Regions from separate parts of the Achromobacter mucicolens genome, predicted to be linked through region 2. Evidence: predicted binding sites of a transcription regulator. Region 2 holds the regulator's gene; each other region holds the start of a gene.
What was found. The regulator FNR, encoded in region 2, switches genes on or off when oxygen is low (the NO sensors DNR and NnrR bind a similar motif). The targets are predictions, from matches to a motif close to TTGATNNNNATCAA.

Region 1 (6,413 bases), 2.7 Mb from region 2:
GTGGACACTAATATCTTTTTCGTGATCGGGGTCAACAACCTGGGCTCGTGCTTCGGCTCGACCGGGCCGGCCAGCATCAATCCCGAGACCGGCAAGCCCTGGGGCGCCGCGTTCCCGGTGCTGACGGTCGAAGACTGGGTGCGGGCGCAGGCGCGGGTGGCGGACCACTTCGGCATCGAGCGCTTCGCGGCCGTGATGGGCGGATCGCTGGGCGGCATGCAGGCCCTGAGCTGGTCGATCACCTTGCCCGAGCGCGTGGCCAACTGCATCGTCATCGCCAGCACGCCGCGCCTGTCGGCGCAGAACATCGGCTTTAACGAAGTGGCCCGGCGCGCCATCATCACCGACCCGGATTTCCACGGCGGCGACTACTACGCGCAGGACACCGTGCCGCGCCGCGGCCTGTCGGTCGCGCGCATGATCGGCCACATCACGTACCTGTCCGACGACGACATGGCCGAGAAATTCGGCCGCGCCCAGCGCGCGCCCGCCGAAAACGGCGCCTACCGCTACGGCTACGACGTCGAATTCGAGGTGGAGTCGTACCTGCGCTACCAGGGCGAAAAGTTCACGCGCTATTTCGACGCCAACACCTACCTGCTCATCACGCGCGCGCTGGACTACTTCGATCCGGCGCGCACCACGGGCGGTGACCTGGCCCGTGCGCTGGCGCCCGCCAAGTCCAACTTCCTGCTGGTGTCGTTCTCGACCGATTGGCGCTTTCCGCCGGAACGGTCGCGCGAGATCGTGCGCGCGCTGCTCAAGAACGCCAGCCCCGTCACGTACGCCGAGATCGACGCGCCGCACGGCCACGACGCCTTCCTGCTCGAAGACGCCCGCTACCACGCGGTCGTGCGCGGCTACTACGAACGCATCGCACGCGAGCTGGGCCTTGAGGCTCAGTTGACCGAAGGATCTGCCCAATGACTCCCGTGACCCCTCGCTATGCCCACGGCGCGCTGCGGCCCGACCTGGCGCGTATCGCCAGCTGGATCGAACCGGGCAGCCGCGTCCTGGACCTGGGCTGTGGCGACGGCGCCCTCCTGGCGCATCTGCGCGATCATCGCCAGGTCAAGGGCGCCGGCGTCGAGCTCGACGACACCTGCGTGATCGCCTGCGTGCGCCGCGGCGTCGAGGTCATCCAGCAGAACCTGGAAGACGGCCTGGCGCTCTTTGACGACAAGCAGTTCGACACCGTCGTGCTGTCGCAGACGTTGCAGTCCATGCACCGCACCGAACACATCCTGCGCGAAATGGCGCGGGTGGCGCGTTACGGCGTGGTGTCGTTTCCCAACTTCGGCTACTGGCCGCACGGCTGGGCCATCCTGCGCGGCCGCATGCCCGTGACGGGGCAGATGCCCTACCAGTGGTACAACACGCCCAACATCCACCTATGCACGCTGCGCGACTTCGAACAGCTGGCCGGCGAAGTGGGCCTGCGCATCCTGGAGCGCGCCACGTTCAACGAAGGCAAGGAAGTGAAGGCGTTCCCAAGCTGGCGCAGCACGCTTGCGGTGTACCGCTTCGCATCCCCCTGACATTCCGACACGCATCCTCCTGACGGCACGGGGCAACAGGCCCTAAAATGCCGGCACGCCCGCGGCCAGCATCTGCAACGCCGCCGGCCTAGTCTCAGGAGACCGTCATCACCGCTGTATCCAACGTCTACACCAGCCCGCGCGTTGCCCCCTTGCTGGTCCTGGGCTTTGCCAGCGGGCTGCCGCTGGCCCTGACCAGCGGCACATTGCAGGCCTGGGCCACCGTCGAAGGCGTGCCGCTGCAGGAAATCGGTTTCCTCACCCTGGTAGGCACGGCCTACACCATCAAATTTCTCTGGGCGCCGCTGGTGGACCGTTTTGCGCCGCCGCTGCTGGGCCGGCGACGCGGCTGGATGCTGGTCACGCAGGTGCTGCTGGCGGCGGCGATCCTGGCGATGGGCGCGCTGTCGCCGTCGTCGGCGCTGATGCCGCTGGCGCTCTTGGCCGTGCTGGTCGCCTTTCTTTCCGCCACGCAGGACATCGCCTTCGATGCCTATTGCACGGACGTGCTGCGCAAGGAGGAACGCGGGGCGGGCGCGGCCATCAAGGTCATGGGCTACCGGCTGGCCATGATCGTGTCGGGCGGCCTGGCGCTCATCATGGCGGACCAATGGATCGGGTGGGGCAACACCTACATGGTGATGGGCGGGCTGATGCTGCTGTGCGCGCTTGCCACGCTGTGGGCGCCCGAACCCGAACACGTCGCGCGCGCGCCCCGCAGCCTGCGCGAGGCGGTCGCCGAACCCCTGCATGAGTTCTTCACACGCCGCGGCGCGCTGGCAGTGTTGCTGTTGATCGTGCTGTACAAGCTGGGCGACGCGTTCGCCGGCGCGTTGTCCACCACCTTCCTCATCCGCGGCGCGGGCTTCACGCCCACCGAAGTGGGTACGGTGAACAAGGTGCTGGGGCTGGCGGCGACGATCATCGGCGCGCTGGCGGGCGGATCCCTGATGGCGCGGTGGGGGCTGTACCGGTCGCTGATGGCCTTTGGCCTCTTGCAGGCGGTGTCGAACCTGGCGTACTGGCTGATCGCGGTCAGTCCGAAGAATCTGTGGCTGATGGCCACCGGCGTGGGCATTGAAAACCTGTGCGGCGGGCTGGGCACGGCGTCTTTCGTGGGCCTGTTGATGGCCCTGTGCCGCCAGCGGTTCTCGGCCACGCAATTCGCGCTGCTGTCGGCGTTGTCAGCCGTGGGGCGCACCTACCTGGCCGGGCCGCTGACGCCGCCGCTGGTCAATCACCTGGGGTGGCCGGGGTTCTTCCTGCTGACGGTGGTGATCGCCATCCCGGGGCTGGTGCTGCTGAAGATCCTGCGCGGCACGATCGACACCATGGAAAAGCAGGGCGACGCGTAGCGCGTAAGTTGAAGGCAGACCAAAAAAAGGCGGCGCGTGGGCGCCGCCTTTTGCTTGGCCAGGATTACTCTTCGCCGCTCAGCCGCACGATCAGCACATCGCTGGGCAGGGATTCCAGCAGCCGCTCGGCCACGCTGCCGATGGCGGTGCGCAAGATGCCGGTGCGGCCATGGGTGCCCGTGACGACCAGATCGGAGCGATGGTTGAAGGAGTAATCGGCCAGCACGGTTTCGGGCTGGCCGGCTTCCAGCACCACCTTGGTCGGGCGGCCCTTGGGCAGTTCGGGCGTTTCGGCGATGAAGCGCTCGGCGCACTGTTCGGCGGTTCGGTAGAGGTTGTCCACGACCGCGTCGTCAGGCTTGGTCACGCCCTGGAACGGCACTTCGTAGGCATTGAACAAGGTGATGTCGGCATTGGGCACCAGTTGCAGCGCGGCGCGCAGCGCCTGGCGCGAGCCGTCCGAGAAATCGGTGGCGACCAGCACGTCGCGGTAGGGGCGGCGCGGACGGTTCTTGACGACCAGCACGGGTTGGCGCGCCTGGCGGGCCAGTTTTTCGACCGTGGTGCCCAGCAGCAGCCGGCCCAGCGTTTCCTGGCGGGCAATGCCGGCCACGATCAGCGAGCAGCCGAAGGTGTCGGCGGTTTCCATGATGCTGGCGACGGGCTCGCCCTTGGTGACGACGACTTCGGCGGGCACGTTGGCGGCGGCCACGTCTTCGGCCAATTCACGTTCGACAAGGGCCTTGTGGTCGGGCGACAGGCGGCGCCATACCGGCGTGGTGAGCGGCGTGGCATGGGATTCCATGACATGCAGCATGATCAGCTTGGTGTTCAGTTCCTTGGTCAACTGCAAGGCGCGGTCGAGGGCTCGGTCGCCGCGCGCACTGAGGTCGGTGGCCAGAAGTATGGGGCCAACTTGCTGTGTCATACCTAATCTCCCGGTTACGGCCAGAGAGGCGGCTCCCGCGTCCGCGCTGCCTGGCCCAATAGCGCCCGGTCGGGCACGTCTCCATTGTCTCGCCGCGAAACGAGATGGGGCTTGATCGCAATCAACACAGCTCCGAGGGTACGGGATGATGCGCGCGCAGGCAATGGCGCGCGCGCCGGCAAGGCTCAATACAATGAGGCCTGCCAACGCTACCGCCCAACCCATGTTCACCGATCTTTCGCCCGCCCTGCTGCACACGCTGTACCTGGTCGCCATCGTCGCCGAAGCCATGACGGCTGCTCTTTCGGCGGGGCGGCGCGACATGGACTGGATGGGCGTCTGCATCATCGCGTGCGTGACGGCGCTGGGCGGCGGTTCGTTGCGCGACGTGCTGCTGGGGCACTATCCGCTGACTTGGGTCGTGCATCCCGAATACCTGTGGATGACGGGCGGCGCGGCGATCCTGACCGCGCTGATCGCGCCGGTCATGCGCCGGCTGCGCAGCGTGTTCCTCTTGGCCGATGCGCTGGGGCTGGTGGCTTTCACGGTGATTGGCTGCCAGGTGGCGCAGATGATGCAGCTGCCGATCACCGTAGTGCTGATCAGCGGCATGATCACCGGGTGCGCCGGCGGGGTGCTGCGCGATGTGCTCTGCAACGAGGTCCCGCTGCTGTTCCGCAAGGAGCTGTACGCCAGCGTGTCGCTGGTGACCGGCGCGCTGTATCTGGGCTCGATGGCGCTCGGGCTGTCGGCCAATGCGTCGGTGCCCATCGCGCTGGCGGCGGGCCTCACCATGCGCCTCATGGCCCTGCGCTTCAACTGGCAAATGCCCAAGTTCGTCTACCGCGACGACTGGCACTGATCCCCGCATCGTCAGACAACGCCGTCCCTCGCGGGCAGGCACACGGCCGTCTTTTGAGTATGAAACATTATTTCTACTTGTGTTTCAAGAGATTTCGAGTATCTTGTCACGGTCTCATGTCATGCGTAGTCGCAGTAAAAGGGGAGCCGATTGGACGTCAAAGCGCCCGCCACGATTCCGTATTTCCTACAGGAACAGATTCGTGAGTTGATAGTGAACGGCACTATCCGGCCCGGACAGCCGTTACGGGAACAGGAACTGGAGCAGCGCTTCGGCACCAGCCGCAGCCCCATCCGGGAGGCGCTGCGCCTGCTGGAGCTGAGCGGCCTGGTCACGCACATCCAGCGCAAGGGCTTCCGGGTCACGCTCTATACCGAAACCCAGATCCGCCATCTGTACATGCTGCGTGCGGAACTGGAGGCGTATTGCATCCGGCAGGTCGCCGAGATGCCCGACGTCGGGCCGCTGGTGGCTGAACTTGGCACGTTGCACGAGGCCATCGTCGCCGCGATGGGCCGTCAGGACGCGCGCGGTTTCATCTCGGCCTCGCGCGACTTCTATCTGGCCGCGGCGCGCTACACCGGCAACGCGCCGTTGACCAGCATGCTCAGCAAACTGTACGAACAGATCGAACCGCTGGGCTACATGCTGGCCCGGCAATCGCTCGAAGCCAATACGATCCCGTCCTACACGGAAGGCATCATCCAGGCGCTCGGCAGCCGGGATTTCGACCGCGCCGCCGGACTGACCCGCAAGTACGTGGTGGAAGTGCTGCCGGAGATCCTGGGCGCTTACCGCGAGGCGTCGCTGGACGCCGCTTAGGAAGAGGCCTGCGCGCGCGCCTTCAGGCGCGAGGCGGCGTGCGCACCTCGATGCCGGCCTGCGTCAAGGCGCGCCGGATGCCATCGACAAAGACCAGCGCATTGGGCTGGTCTCCGTGGATGCACAGGGTGTCGGCCTGCACCGGCACATCCTTGCCGTCAACCGACCGTACCAGGCCTTCGCGCGCCATGCGCACGACCTGTGCGACCGCGACGTCCACGTCCTCGATCATGGCGCCCGCGCGCGTGCGCGGCGTCAGCGAGCCATCGTCCTGATAGGAGCGGTCCGCGAAGACTTCGCTGGCGCACGCCAGGCCGATGGCGCGGGCCGCGTCGATCAGCTTGCTGCCGGCCAGTCCGTACAGGATCAGCGACGCATCCACATCCTTGACCGCCTGGCAGATCGCCTTTGCCAGCGGCTCATCCTTGGCCGCCATGTTGTAGAGCGCGCCGTGCGCCTTCACGTGATGCAGGCGGGCGCCTTGCGAGGCCGCGACACCCGCCAGCGCGCCGATCTGATAGACGACGATGTCGTAGGCTTCGTCGGGGCTGATCTGGATGACGCGGCGGCCGAAACCGGCCAGGTCCTGCAGGCTGGGATGGGCCCCCAGCGCAACGCCCCGGGCCAGCGCGGCGGCCACCGTCTTGCGCATGGTGGCCGGGTCGCCGCCATGGAAACCACAGGCAATGTTGGCCGAGCTGACGTACTGCAGCACGGCCGCGTCGTTGCCCATGGTCCAGGCGCCATAGCTTTCGCCCATGTCGCAGTTCAAGTCGATGCGGGTGGTCATGGCGGTTTCCTTTCTAGTTCAGCAGCGCGCGCAGCGGCGCAAGCGCGTCGTGCAATTGCGCGAACGCGCGTTCGCGCTCGCCGTCCAGGCGCTGCGCCTCGTCCAGCTCGATCCGCTG
Region 2 (6,413 bases):
TGGCCGGCCTGAAGAGCGGCCGCATGTTCGGCGTCTTTGGCGATCTGATCGACGCGCTGGAGTTCCAGGCCAAGGGCTTGGCTGGCGCCGCGCACATGGGCGGCGAGCTGAAGGTGGCCAAGGGTGAAAAAGTGGAAGTCACCATCCGCTTTCGCAGCCCCGACAGCAACAACTACGAGTACCCGATCGAAAGCGGCAATCCGACCTACGTGAAGCCCACCGTGCATCACGTGGACCTCATCGTGGGCGACGTGACCGAACGCGCCCAGGCAGGCACGCCGGAATACGATGCCGACACCAATCCCACGACGCGCGTGCTGGCCCGCTTCACCAAGGCGGACTGGAAGGAGGACGACGAAGGCTACAACGTCATCAGCACCACGATCACCGCCGACAAGAGCCAGTACCTGCGCCTGCGCGGCACCAACCTTGGCGTGGACGTGGCCGGCGAAACCGCAGCAGGCGAACCGCTGCCGGACGCCAAGATCGACCTGGCCGACAACGCGGCGCGCTTTAACGCGATCAACGCGCGCAACTACAACGACCTGTGGTTCTATTCGAACCCGGTGTTCGTGACCGTCGAAAACTGATCTGATCGACTCGCCTACGCCACCCTATTCGGCGGCGCGGCGCAGGCAAAAAAATGCCCGGCTCGCGCCGGGCATTCTGTTTGATGCAGCAGGCTTACTGCAAGGTGCGGGTGAAGACGAACTTGCCGTCCTGCCAGTCGACCGGCACCACGTCGCGCGGGCCGAACCTGCCTTCCAGGATCAGGCGCGCCACCGGGTTCTCGATCTGCTGCTGGATCGCGCGCTTCAAGGGGCGCGCGCCAAACACCGGATCGAAGCCGGAGCGGGCCAGTTCCGCCAGCGCCGGTTCGGTCACTTCCAGCCGCATTTCCTGCTTTTCCAGGCGTTCGCCAAGGCGGCGAAGCTGGATGCGGGCAATGGACTCGATGTGCTGCGCTTCCAGGCCATGGAACACCACCACTTCGTCGATGCGGTTCAGGAATTCCGGCCGCAGCGTCTGCTTCAGCTCGTCCCACACCACTTCCTTGACCACGTCGTACGGCTGGCCGGCCAGCGTCTGGATATGCTGCGAACCCAGGTTGGACGTCATCACGATGACGGTGTTGCGGAAGTCCACGGTGCGACCCTGCCCGTCGGTCAGGCGGCCGTCGTCCAGCACTTGCAGCAGCACGTTGAACACATCCGGATGCGCCTTTTCGACTTCGTCCAGCAGCACCACGCTATAGGGCTTGCGCCGCACGGCCTCGGTCAGGTAGCCGCCCTCTTCGTAACCCACGTATCCCGGCGGCGCGCCGATCAGCCGCGCCACCGAATGCTTCTCCATGAACTCGCTCATGTCGATGCGGATCATGTGCTCTTCGGAGTCGAACAGGAACTCGGCCAGCGCACGGGTCAGTTCGGTCTTGCCGACGCCGGTCGGCCCCAGGAAGAGGAACGACCCATACGGACGCGCCGGATCGGCCAGCCCGGCACGGGAGCGGCGGATGGCATCGGACACCAGCCGCACGGCCTCGTCCTGGCCCACCACGCGCTTGTGCAGGAATTCTTCCATGTGCAGCAGCTTTTCGCGTTCGCCCTGCATCATCTTGGACACCGGAATGCCGGTGGCGCGCGAGACGACTTCGGCGATTTCCTCGGCGCCGACGCGGGTGCGCAAGAGGCGCGGACGGGTTTCGTCGCCTTCCGCGTTTTCAGCGGCCTCGGCGGCGCCTACCTCGGCGGCCTTCAGGCGCGCCTCAAGGTCCGGCAGCTTGCCATACTGCAGCTCGGCCAGCTTGTCGAACTGGCCCTTGCGCTGCAATTCCGCCATCTCGGCGCGAACGTTGTCGATCTCTTCCTTGATGGCCTGCGTGCCCTGCACGGCGGCCTTCTCGGCCTTCCAGATTTCCTCGAAGTCGTTGTATTCGCGCTGCAGCTTTTGCAGCTCGTCCTCGATGACGCCCAGGCGGCGCTTGGACGCGTCGTCCGTTTCCTTCTTGACGGCCTCGCGCTCGATCTTGAGCTGGATGATGCGGCGGTCCAGCTTGTCCATCACTTCCGGCTTGGAGTCGATCTCCATGCGGATGCGCGCGCCGGCCTCGTCGATGAGGTCGATGGCCTTGTCGGGCAGGAAGCGGTCGGTGATGTAGCGATGCGACAGCTCGGCGGCCGCCACGATCGCGGGGTCGGTGATCTCGACGCCGTGGTGGATTTCATAGCGTTCCTGCAGACCGCGCAGGATGGCGATGGTGGACTCCACGTCGGGCTCGTCGACCAGCACCTTCTGGAAGCGCCGCTCCAGCGCCGCATCCTTTTCGATGTACTTGCGGTATTCGTCGAGCGTGGTCGCGCCAATGCAGTGCAGTTCGCCCCGCGCCAGCGCCGGCTTGAGCATGTTGCCCGCGTCCATCGCGCCTTCGGCCTTGCCCGCGCCCACCATGGTGTGCAGTTCGTCGATGAAGACGATGTTGCGGCCGTCGTCCTGGCCCAGCTCTTTCAGCACGGCCTTCAGGCGTTCTTCGAACTCGCCGCGGAACTTGGCGCCCGCCAGCAGCGCAGCCAGGTCCAGCGACAACACGCGCTTGCCGCGCAGGGTCTCGGGCACCTCGTCGTTGACGATGCGCTGCGCCAGGCCTTCGACGATGGCGGTCTTGCCGACGCCGGGTTCGCCGATCAGCACGGGGTTGTTCTTGGTGCGGCGCTGCAGGATCTGGATGGTGCGGCGGATTTCGTCGTCGCGGCCGATGACCGGGTCGAGCTTGCCCTGGCGGGCGCGCTCGGTCAGATCAAGCGTGTATTTGGACAGGGCTTCGCGGTTGGCCTCGCCTTCCGCGCCGGAGACGTTTTCGCCGCCGCGCACGGCGTCGATCGCGGCTTCCAGGGCCTTTTTCTGCAGGCCCGCCTCGCGCAGGATGCGGCCGGCCTCACCCTTGTCGTCGGCCAGCGCAAGCAGGAACAGTTCGCTGGCGATGTAGGTGTCGCCGCGGCGGGCGGCTTCCTTGTCGGTGCGCGTCAGCACGCCTTGCAGGTCGCGGCCCACCTGGACGTTGTCATCGCCCTGCACTTGCGGCAGGGACTTGAGCGCCGTCTCCAGGGCGGGGCCCAGACGGTTTACCGCAACGCCCGCCCGCGCCAGCAGGCTGCCGGCGCCGCTGTCGGAATCCGACAACAGGGCGGACAGCACGTGGACGGGTTCGATATAGGGGTGATCGTTGCGGGAGGCCAGACTTTGCGCGTCGGCCAGCGCTTGTTGGAACTTGGTCGTAAGTTTGTCGAATCGCATAATGGTCGTATTGGCTTGTGGGGAGCCTGACCGATACGTGCCGGCTGGCTCGATAACCTGAATATGTGGCCGGATGAGACAATTTCAACACCCGGCGCCCCTCATGGTCGTTTTCGACGTGCAGCAGCAAACTTATCGATGAGCATATACGTTTTTGTGTACGGAACCCTACGGGCAGGCGAAATCAACGACCTCGCCCGGGCCGCCGCACGGCGCGGCCTGCCCCCGGCCAGCCATGTCGGCGCCGCCAGCGTGCCCGGCATGCTGGTCGATTTTGGCGACTGGCCCGGACTCATCCCCGTGGACGACGGCAGGCGGGTCCGCGGCGACGTCTTCCGCGTCGGCACGGCGCTGCTCGCCCTGATGGACGAGATCGAGGAATACGAGCCCGGCAAGCCTTGCTGCTTCGTGCGCAGGACGGTCTGCGCCCGCCTTGAAGGCCCCGGCGAACCCCTATTGCTGCACTGCGAGTACTACCCGATCGATCCCGCGTGGCGGGCCACGGCGATCGATATCGCCGGGGACGACTGGATCGTCCACCGTGTTTCCCGGACAACGCCGGACGACCGGAAGGGCCCCTCGTAAGACGTCCGTAGTAACAACGGACTACAATAGACGCCTGTCTCGTGCTTCACACCCGTTCCGGCGCCCGCCGCGCAATGGGCACTCTAAAGGTCATCGTATGCAAAAACGGGTCCCCATTGCCCCTGATGCCGCCCACTGTTCCACGTGCATGCTGGGCCATGTCTGCGTCCCCGTGGGCATGGCAGCCGCTGAAGTCGAAAAGCTGGACGAGCTGGTGAAAGAACGCGTCCGCGTCGAAAAAGGCAAGACGCTCTACTCGCTGGATCATCCGCTGGACGCCGTGTACGGCGTGCGCTTCGGCAGCCTCAAGACGCAACTTGAAGACGCCACCGGCCAGATCCAGATCACCGGCTTTCACCTGCCCGGCGAGATCGTCGGCATGGACGGCATGCTGGACGGCAAGCACGTGTCGGCCGCCGTGGCGCTCGAAGACTCCGAGGTCTGCGTCATCCGCCTGAACGAAGTCGATCGCGTGGCCTCGCACCTGCCCTCGCTGCAGCAGCAGTTCCGCCGCCTCATGAGCCGCGAAATCACGCGTTCGCACCAGATGCTCGCGTCGCTGGGCTCCATGCGTTCGGAACAGCGCCTGGCCGCTTTCCTCCTGAACCTGTCGCAGCGTTATGCCTCGCTGGGCTATTCCTCGACCGAGTTCGTGCTGCGCATGAGCCGCGAAGAAATCGGCAACTACCTGGGCCTGACGCTGGAAACGGTGAGCCGGCTGTTCTCGCGTTTTGCGCGCGACGGTCTCATCAAGATCAACCAGCGCGAAGTCCGCATCCTGGACCTGCCGGCGCTCAAGCAACTGCTGGGACACGAGAGCTGCTGAGCAGTCGCCGCGCCATGCGTCGGGCGCCTGCCCTCCTGCCTGCCGCGCTGGCGGTGGCCGCCGTGCTGGCATTTGCCAGCGCGCACGCCCAGACGCCGCTGCCGGACCCTTACGACTACGACGAAGCCACGCCCGCGCCCAAGCGCGCGGCGCCGCTGCGCTGGCAGACCGTTGAACTGGGTCGGCCCGGTCACCGGTACAAGATGCCGGTCTACGCCAACCGCGACTTGACCAAGGACGATCTGCGCGGCATCAAGCAGGTGCTCATCGTCATCCACGGCGTCAAGCGCGACGCCGACCAATACTTCGAAACCGCCGCGGCGCTGGTCGCCGCCGACCCGGCGCGCGCCGGCGACACGCTGGTGCTCGCTCCCCGGTTTTCCGGCTCCATCGACTCCGGGTTTGCCGGCATGGCCGCCTGGCGCAAGGCCAGCTGGGAAGACGGCCAGGAAAGTATTCAGGCCGCAGGCCGCCCAGCCCCCGTCGCCTCGTTCCAGGTCCTGGATGATTTGCTGCGCAGCCTGAACGACCGCAAACGGCTGCCGTCGCTGACCGGGCTGGTGCTGGCCGGCCATTCCGCCGGCGCGCAACTGGTGCACCGGTACGCGGTGCTGAACAATCTGGATGGCGCACTGCGCCGCGACGGCCTCACGCTGCGCTACGTGATTGCCAATCCGTCGTCCTACCTGTACCTGACCAACGAACGGCCCCGCGCCGACGGCAAAGGCTATGCGCCGTACGAGCGCGGCATCTGCCCGACCTACAACCAGTACAAGTACGGCACCGACAAGCTGCCCGCCTACGCCCGCGAAACCGACGACGCCACGCTCTTCGTGCGCTACGCCGCGCGCGATGTGGTCTACCTGCTGGGCGGCGCCGACAACAACCCCGAACACCGCCTGCTGGACAAGGCCTGCGGCGCCGAAGCCCAGGGTGCCACCCGGCTGGCGCGCGGCACGGGCTACGTCCAGTACGAACACGTACTGGCCGCGCGCGGCGGCAAGCCCGTCACCCTGCGCCACACCGCCTTCGAAGTCGGCGGCGTCGGCCACGACGGCAAGCGCATGTTCGGGTCGATCTGTGGCGTTCGGGCGCTGCTGGGCGGCGACGCCCAGGCTAGCCGCACCGCCGCGGCCTGCGACATCATCAAGCCTCGCGCGAAATAAGCGCTCCCCCTAGGGAAATTCCGCAGCCTCCCGCCTTGACAGGCGTTCGTGGCAGGCCTAAAACTTAACCTTATGGTTAAGTTAAATGATGACGCCCTCGATGCCATCTTTTCCGCGCTGGCCGATGGCACGCGGCGCCGGGTGCTGGCCGACCTGGAAAACGGCACGGCCTCGGTCAGCACGCTGGCCCAGCCGCATGCCATGTCCCTGCCCGCTTTCATGAAACACCTGCGGGTGCTGGAAGACGCCGGACTCATCGCGCGCGCCAAGGATGGCCGGGTCGTGAGCTGCACGCTGTCTCCCGCCCCCCTGGGCGCCGCCGCCGGCTGGCTGGCGCGCTACGAGAAGTTCTGGACGGGCCAACTGGATTCGCTGGCGCGATACCTGTATCACGAAGAGGAAATCCATCCATGGAAAACCGACTCTCCCCCATCGAGTTGCGGCTCCAGCGACGCTTTGACGCCCCCGTCGAACGTGTCTGGCGCGCCTGGACGGACCCGCAAGCGCTGATGCGCTGGTTTGGCCCGGCAGGCACGCAGCGCGTG
Region 3 (6,413 bases), 290 kb from region 2:
CACCGAAGGCCAGGACGTGGTCGACAAGATCAAGGGCGTGAAGACCGGCAACAAGGGCTTCCACCAGAACGTGCCGAACGAAGACGTCATCATCGAGAAGGCCGAAGTTCTTGAATAAGATCACGCTGCCCGGCCCGGTCTGGCTGGCATCGGACCTGCACCTGGGGCAGGCCACGCCGGCCACCTCGGAGGCCTTCCTGGCCTTTCTGCAGGTTGCGCAAGAAGAGGCGGCAGCCCTGCTGCTGCCCGGCGACATCTTCGACGCCTGGATCGGCGACGACGTGATCCGCGCCGCCCCGCCGTGGCTTGCCACGGTGCTGGCGGCGTTGAAGACCACGGCAGCCCGCATCCCGGTCTGGCTGGGACGCGGCAACCGCGATTTCCTCATCGGCGAGGAACTGGCAAAGGCCGTAGGCGCGCAACTGCTGCCCGAGCCGGCGCTGCTGGAAACCGATTTCGGCTCGATCCTGCTGACGCACGGCGACGAATTCTGTACGGACGACGCCGCCTATCAGCAATTCCGCCAGATGGTCCGCAATCCGCAATGGCAGGCCGAATTTTTGGCCAAGACCATCCCCGAGCGGCTGGCCATGGCGCAGCAGGCGCGCGGCGAAAGCCAGGCGGCCAACCAGACGAAGTCCATGGAGATCATGGACGTCAACGCGGGCGCCATCGAATCGATCTTCCGCGAATCGGGCGTGCGCGTGCTGGTGCATGGCCACACGCATCGCCCCGCGCGCCACGTGCTGGAGGTCGACGGCGAAAAACGCGAACGCTGGGTGCTGCCCGACTGGGACTGCGACCACGTGTCGCCCCCGCGCGGCGGCTGGCTGGTCATCGACCGAGACGGATTGCAGTTCTATGATCTGGAAACAGAAGCGTAGCCGCTGCCGTACCGCGCAAGTCAAACACAAGGGCCGCTTGAAAAAGCGGCCCTTGTGTATTCTGCGCCCCGCCGTGGCGGGGAAGGCATCAACGTGTGAAGATCCAGGCGGCCACGACGCCGCCGAAGATGATCCGGTACCAGGCGAAAACGCGGTACGTGTGGTTGGCCACGAACCGCAACACGGCGCGCACCACCACCATCGCGCTCAGGAATGCGGCGACGAAGCCCACGGCGATGCCGGACAGGTCGTGCTGGGTCAGCAGGCCGAAGTTCTTGTACATGTCGTAGGCCGCCGCGCCCAGCATGGTCGGCATGGCCAGGAAGAACGAGAACTCGGTGGCCGTCTTGCGCTGGATGCCCGCGATCATGCCGCCGATGATGGTGGCGCCCGAGCGCGAGGTGCCGGGAATCATGGCGAAGCACTGGGCCACGCCCACGCCCAGCGCCTGCTTCCAGGTGATCTGCTCCAGCGTGTGGGCCGATGCGCGTTCGTCGGACGCGGTGTCGTCCGCCGCGCCCGGCGCGTCGCCCGGCGTATGGCGCGTGCGGCGTTCGACGTACAGCATGATCAGCCCGCCCAGCACGAGCGTCACCACCACCACTGCCGGGTGGTAGAACACCGATTTGATGGTCTTGATGAAGATCGCGCCGATCACCGCAGCGGGCAGGAAGGCCAGGATCAGGTTGCGGGTGAAGGCCACCTCGCTGGGCACGCCGGTCAGCGTGCCGCGAATGAGCTGGAGCAGTCGGGCCCGGAAGACCCACATCACGGCAAGGATGGATCCCAGCTGGATGACCACCTCGAACACCTTGCCGTCGCCCGAATCGAAATTCAGCCAGTCGCCGACCAGGATGAGGTGGCCCGTGCTGGACACGGGAATGAATTCCGTCAGGCCTTCCAGGATGCCCAGGATGAATGCTTTGATCAGATAGAGCGTGTTCTCGGTCACGGGCTGGGGTCTCTTTCTGTTAGTCGTTGGCTAGGGAGGATTCGTCAGGGAAATGCTCTTGCGGGCGCTTTTCGACGCGCACGAGCGCGATGCGGCGGCCGTCCATTTCCAGGACTTCGAAACGGAAATGCTGGTGGTGGATCTGGTATTCGCAGACGTCGCCCGGCTTGGGCAGATGTCCGAAGCGCGAGAGCAGGTAGCCCGCAAGCGTGGAGAAGTCCTGGGCGTCGTCGACCAGGCCTTCGGTTTCCAGCACCTGTTCGACGTGGTGCAGGTCGGCCGCCCCATCGATCTTCCAGGTGTTTTCGCCATCCGCCACGATGTCGGGCAGTTCGTCCTCGTCGGGGAATTCGCCGGCAATGGCCTCGAAGACGTCGATGGGCGTCACCAAGCCTTCGATGGCGCCGAATTCGTCGGCCACCAGCACGAGCTGGCCGCGCGAGCGCTTGAGGGTGTCCATGAGACGCAGGATGCCGATCGACTCGTGCACGATGATGGGATCGCGCAGGCGGTTGCGGCGCACCCTGCCCTCGGTGATCAGGTCGGCGATCAGGTCCTTGGCGCGGCCGATGCCCAGCACTTCGTCGAACGAGCCGCGGCACACCGGGAAAAAGCTGTGGGGCGCCTCGGTGAGCTGGCGGCGGATGTTCTCGGGATCGTCGTCGATGTTGATCCAGGACACGTCGGTGCGCGGCGTCATGATGGACCGGATGGAGCGCTCGGCCAGGGTCAGTACCCCGCTGACCATGTTGCGTTCCTCGACCCCGAACGCCTGGACGGACGGGCCGTCGGCGTGCGGCAGATCGGGTTCGTCGCTGGCGGGCGGCCGCTTGCCCAGCATGCGCAGCACGGCCGACGCCGTGCGTTCGCGCATCGGACGGCGCGCATCCAGCTTGAGCAGATTGCGGCGGGCGACCTGGTTCAGCGCCTCGATGGCGACCGAAAAGCCGATGGCCGCGTACAAATACCCCTTGGGCACCTTGAAGCCGAAGGCTTCGGCCAGGAGCGAAAAGCCGATCATCAGCAAAAAGCCCAGGCACAGCACCACCACCGTGGGGTGGGCGTTGACAAAGCGCGTCAGCGGCTTGGACGCGATCAGCATGATGCCGATGGCGATGATGACCGCGATCATCATGATGGCCAGGTGATCCACCATGCCGACGGCGGTAATGACCGAGTCCAGCGAGAACACCGCATCCAGCACCACGATCTGCGTGACGATCACCCAGAAGCTGGCATAGACGCGCGGGCCGGAAGCGCCAGCGTGCCCGCTGCCTTCCAGGCGCTCGTGCAGTTCCATGGTGCCTTTGAACAACAGGAACAGGCCGCCCACCATCAGGATCAGGTCGCGCCCCGAGGGCGACAGGGGACCAATATTGAACAGCGGGGTGGTCAGGGTGACCAGCCAGGACATGACGGACAGCAGGCCCAGGCGCATGATCAGCGCGAGGCTCAGGCCCATGATGCGTGCGCGATCGCGCTGCGCGGGCGGCAGCTTGTCCGCCAGGATGGCGATGAAAATCAGGTTATCAATGCCCAGGACGATCTCTAGGACGACCAGGGTAAGCAAGCCGACCCACGCAGCGGGGTCCAGCAGCCACTCCATCAGGAGCTCCAGAAGTTACACGACCGGTAATCGTACATGGAAAATCCGTGACATGCCGGTGACGTATCCCCTCCGTAAGCCTGATGGACAGAGGCTTTGGCCCGAAAGGACTAAGGCTTGCAAGCGCCTGAACGGAGCGGCCCGGCAATGAAAAAGCCGGCCCCCCGGCCGGCTCTTGCTTGTCTCAACAGACCCGTCGGCGTATCAGCCGCCGACTTTCAGCGTGCCCTTCATCATGGCCCAGTGGCCGGGGAAGGAGCAGAAGAATGCGTAGTTTTCGCCCGCGGCGAGCTTGGAGACGTCGATCTTGACGGAGTCGGATTCGCCGCCGCCGATGACCTTGGTGTGGGCGATGACGCGGGTGTCGCCCGCCTTGACGTAATCCTGTGCGAGGCCGGCGCCCATTCCGTCGGTGGCGACGCCCTGCTTGTCGGCTTCCTTGGTGAGCACCCAGTTGTGGCCCATGGCGACCTTGGCCATCTTGCCGACGTGCTTGAGGGTGACCGTGAATTCCTTGCAGCTCTTGTCGACGACGATTTCCTTGACGTTGAACTGCATGGCGTCGTTGCTTTCGACGGTGGCTTCACATTGCGCGGCCAGCACGGGCAGGCTGGTGGCGGAAAGAAGGATGGCGAGGGTGGCTTTTGCCAGCATGAAATTCTCCGATGACACAGCGGTCGATGCACGTACGCCAGCCATATGCAGACGCCGTTGCCGCCGCGGACCAGTGTAGGACCGCCTTCCCATCGATCGCTTGACATCCATCAAGCCCTACCCCGCATACCCCCCAAAACTAAGGAACTTCCCCTACATTTCGTAGGGCTATTAAGCATTCAAAGGGCCAAATTGACAAACCGCAATCCGGTGCCGGGTGCATGTTCGTAGGATGCCTGTAAGCAAACACGACGAATAGAGTTCAGCATGCGCGGCAGTACCGAAGTTCACCACCGGGTCGCACGATACGTTCAAGCCGCGTTGATTGCATTTTGGCTTTCCTGTCTGTTCCTGGCGCCAGCGGCGCAGGCGCAACGCCTGCCTGAATTCCTGGCCGCCACGCCCATCACCGATATCTTTCCCGGCGCCGACCGCACCGGGCCCGTCGAAGGCAAGCCCGCCGTCGCCCGCGTCTATGCGGGCGGCAAACAACTGGGTCTGGTCTATCTCACCACCGACGTAGTCAACACCCGCGGATACTCCAGCAAGCCGATCGACGTGCTGGTGGGGCTTTCGGACAACGGCCGCATCATGGGCGCAAAGCTCGTCGAGCACCACGAGCCCATCGTGCTGATCGGCATTCCCCAGTCCAAGGTCGACCACTTCATCCAGGGCTACGTCGGCCTGAACTTCGTCGAGTCCCCGCCCCGCCACGGCGCGCCGCCGCCCGTGGACATCGTCAGCGGCGCCACCGTCACGCTGATGGTGATCGGCGACACCATCACCCGATCGGCCATCGCGGTGGCGCGCGCGCACGGCATCGACAAGTCCGGCGCGGCGCGCCCGGCGGCGCAACCGGCCGCCACGCGCGTCCTGGACGAGGACAAGGACACGGTGCAGAGCTGGCAGGAACTGCTCGACGCGGGCGCCGTGAAGAACCTGCGCCTGACGCCCGACGACGTCAATCAGGCGTTCCTGCGATCCGGCCGCAAAGACGCCGCCGAACACGGCGAAGGCGGCCCCGACGACACCTTCATCGATCTGTATGCGGCGCTGGTCAGCGCGCCGTCCATCGGCCGCAGCCTGCTGGGCGACATCGGCTGGCAGCGCCTGAAAGAACGCTTGAAGCCCGGCCAGCAGGCCGTGCTGGTGGCGGGCAACGGCCTGTATTCCTTCAAGGGATCGGGCTACGTGCGCGGCGGCATCTTCGACCGCATCGAAGTCATCCAGGACGAAAGCGCCTTTCGCTTTCGCGACCGCAACCACCAGCGTCTGGCCGACGTCAACGCCAAGGGCGCGCCGGCGCTGCGCGAAGTCGCCCTCTTTGTGGTGCCTGAAGACGCGTCCCTCGACCCAGTCAAGCCGTGGCGCCTGCAACTGATGGTGCAGCGCGTGCTCAGCGTGTCGGACAAGGCATTTGTCACGTTCGATCTGCCCTACGAACTGCCCCAGGCCTACACCCGCTCCGTCGCGCCCCCGGCCGCCTCCGCGCCCAGCCCGGCGCAAGCTTCGCCCGCGACCGCGCCCGAGGCCGATTCCGCGCCCGCGCTGTGGAAGCAGATCTGGCAGGGCAAGGCCGGCCAGATCGCCATCCTGACCGTTGCCCTGACGGTGCTCGTCGGCATCTTCTTCTTCCAGGACCAGCTCACGTCGCGCCCGCTGCTGCACGACCGCCTGCGCCTGGCGTTCCTTGCCTTCGCGCTGTTCTGGATCGGCTGGTACGGCCAGGCGCAGCTGTCTATCGTGAACGTGCTGACGTTCTTCTCTGCCCTGCGCACCGATTTCCGCTGGGAATACTTCCTGATGGACCCGCTGGTGTTCATCCTGTGGTGCGCCACCGCCATCTCCATGGTGTTCTGGAACCGCGGCGCGTTCTGCGGCTGGCTGTGCCCGTTTGGCGCGCTGCAGGAACTGACCAACCGCATCGCGCGGCGGCTGGGCGTGCGTCAGCTGAAGATCCGCCACGGTGTGGCGCAGCGGCTGTCCACGTTCAAGTATGTGATCTTCCTGCTGCTTTTCGGCTTCTCGCTGTATGACCTGGCGGTCGCCGAGCAGCTCGCCGAAGTCGAGCCCTTCAAGACCGCGATCATCCTGCACTTCGTGCGTCATTGGCCCTTCGTGCTGTTCGCCGTGGCGCTGCTTGTCGCGGGCCTGTTCATCGAGCGCTTCTTCTGCCGCTACCTGTGCCCGCTGGGCGCCGCCCTCGCCATCCCCGCCCGGCTGCGCATCTTCAACTGGCTCAAGCGCTACCGCGACTGCGGCAACCCCTGTCAGCGCTGCAACATCGAATGCCCCGTCCAGGCCATCGACCCCTCCG

Region 1: the regulator FNR is predicted to act here: its motif matches at 3,933-3,946, upstream of QEP15_RS02080 (universal stress protein).
Region 3: the regulator FNR is predicted to act here: its motif matches at 4,197-4,210, upstream of azu (azurin).

The regions. Positions count from the first base shown of each region.
Region 1 is NZ_CP123364.1:449,829-456,241, forward strand. It holds gene metX (homoserine O-succinyltransferase MetX) at 1-927, shown strand, start outside; gene metW (methionine biosynthesis protein MetW) at 924-1,538, shown strand; gene QEP15_RS02075 (muropeptide transporter) at 1,691-2,893, shown strand; gene QEP15_RS02080 (universal stress protein) at 2,958-3,821, opposite strand; gene QEP15_RS02085 (trimeric intracellular cation channel family protein) at 4,045-4,683, shown strand; gene QEP15_RS02090 (GntR family transcriptional regulator) at 4,834-5,505, shown strand; gene QEP15_RS02095 (LamB/YcsF family protein) at 5,528-6,295, opposite strand; gene QEP15_RS02100 (5-oxoprolinase subunit C family protein) at 6,309-6,413, opposite strand, start outside.
Region 2 is NZ_CP123364.1:3,474,615-3,481,027, forward strand. It holds gene QEP15_RS15835 (CehA/McbA family metallohydrolase domain-containing protein) at 1-590, shown strand, start outside; gene clpB (ATP-dependent chaperone ClpB) at 685-3,291, opposite strand; gene QEP15_RS15845 (gamma-glutamylcyclotransferase family protein) at 3,430-3,876, shown strand; gene fnr (fumarate/nitrate reduction transcriptional regulator Fnr) at 3,974-4,702, shown strand; gene QEP15_RS15855 (hypothetical protein) at 4,717-5,868, shown strand; gene QEP15_RS15860 (ArsR/SmtB family transcription factor) at 5,941-6,378, shown strand; gene QEP15_RS15865 (SRPBCC family protein) at 6,279-6,413, shown strand, end outside.
Region 3 is NZ_CP123364.1:3,760,657-3,767,069, forward strand. It holds gene QEP15_RS17175 (peptidylprolyl isomerase) at 1-118, shown strand, start outside; gene QEP15_RS17180 (UDP-2,3-diacylglucosamine diphosphatase) at 111-884, shown strand; gene QEP15_RS17185 (undecaprenyl-diphosphate phosphatase) at 973-1,836, opposite strand; gene QEP15_RS17190 (TerC family protein) at 1,856-3,442, opposite strand; gene azu (azurin) at 3,647-4,096, opposite strand; gene QEP15_RS17200 (NosR/NirI family protein) at 4,364-6,413, shown strand, end outside.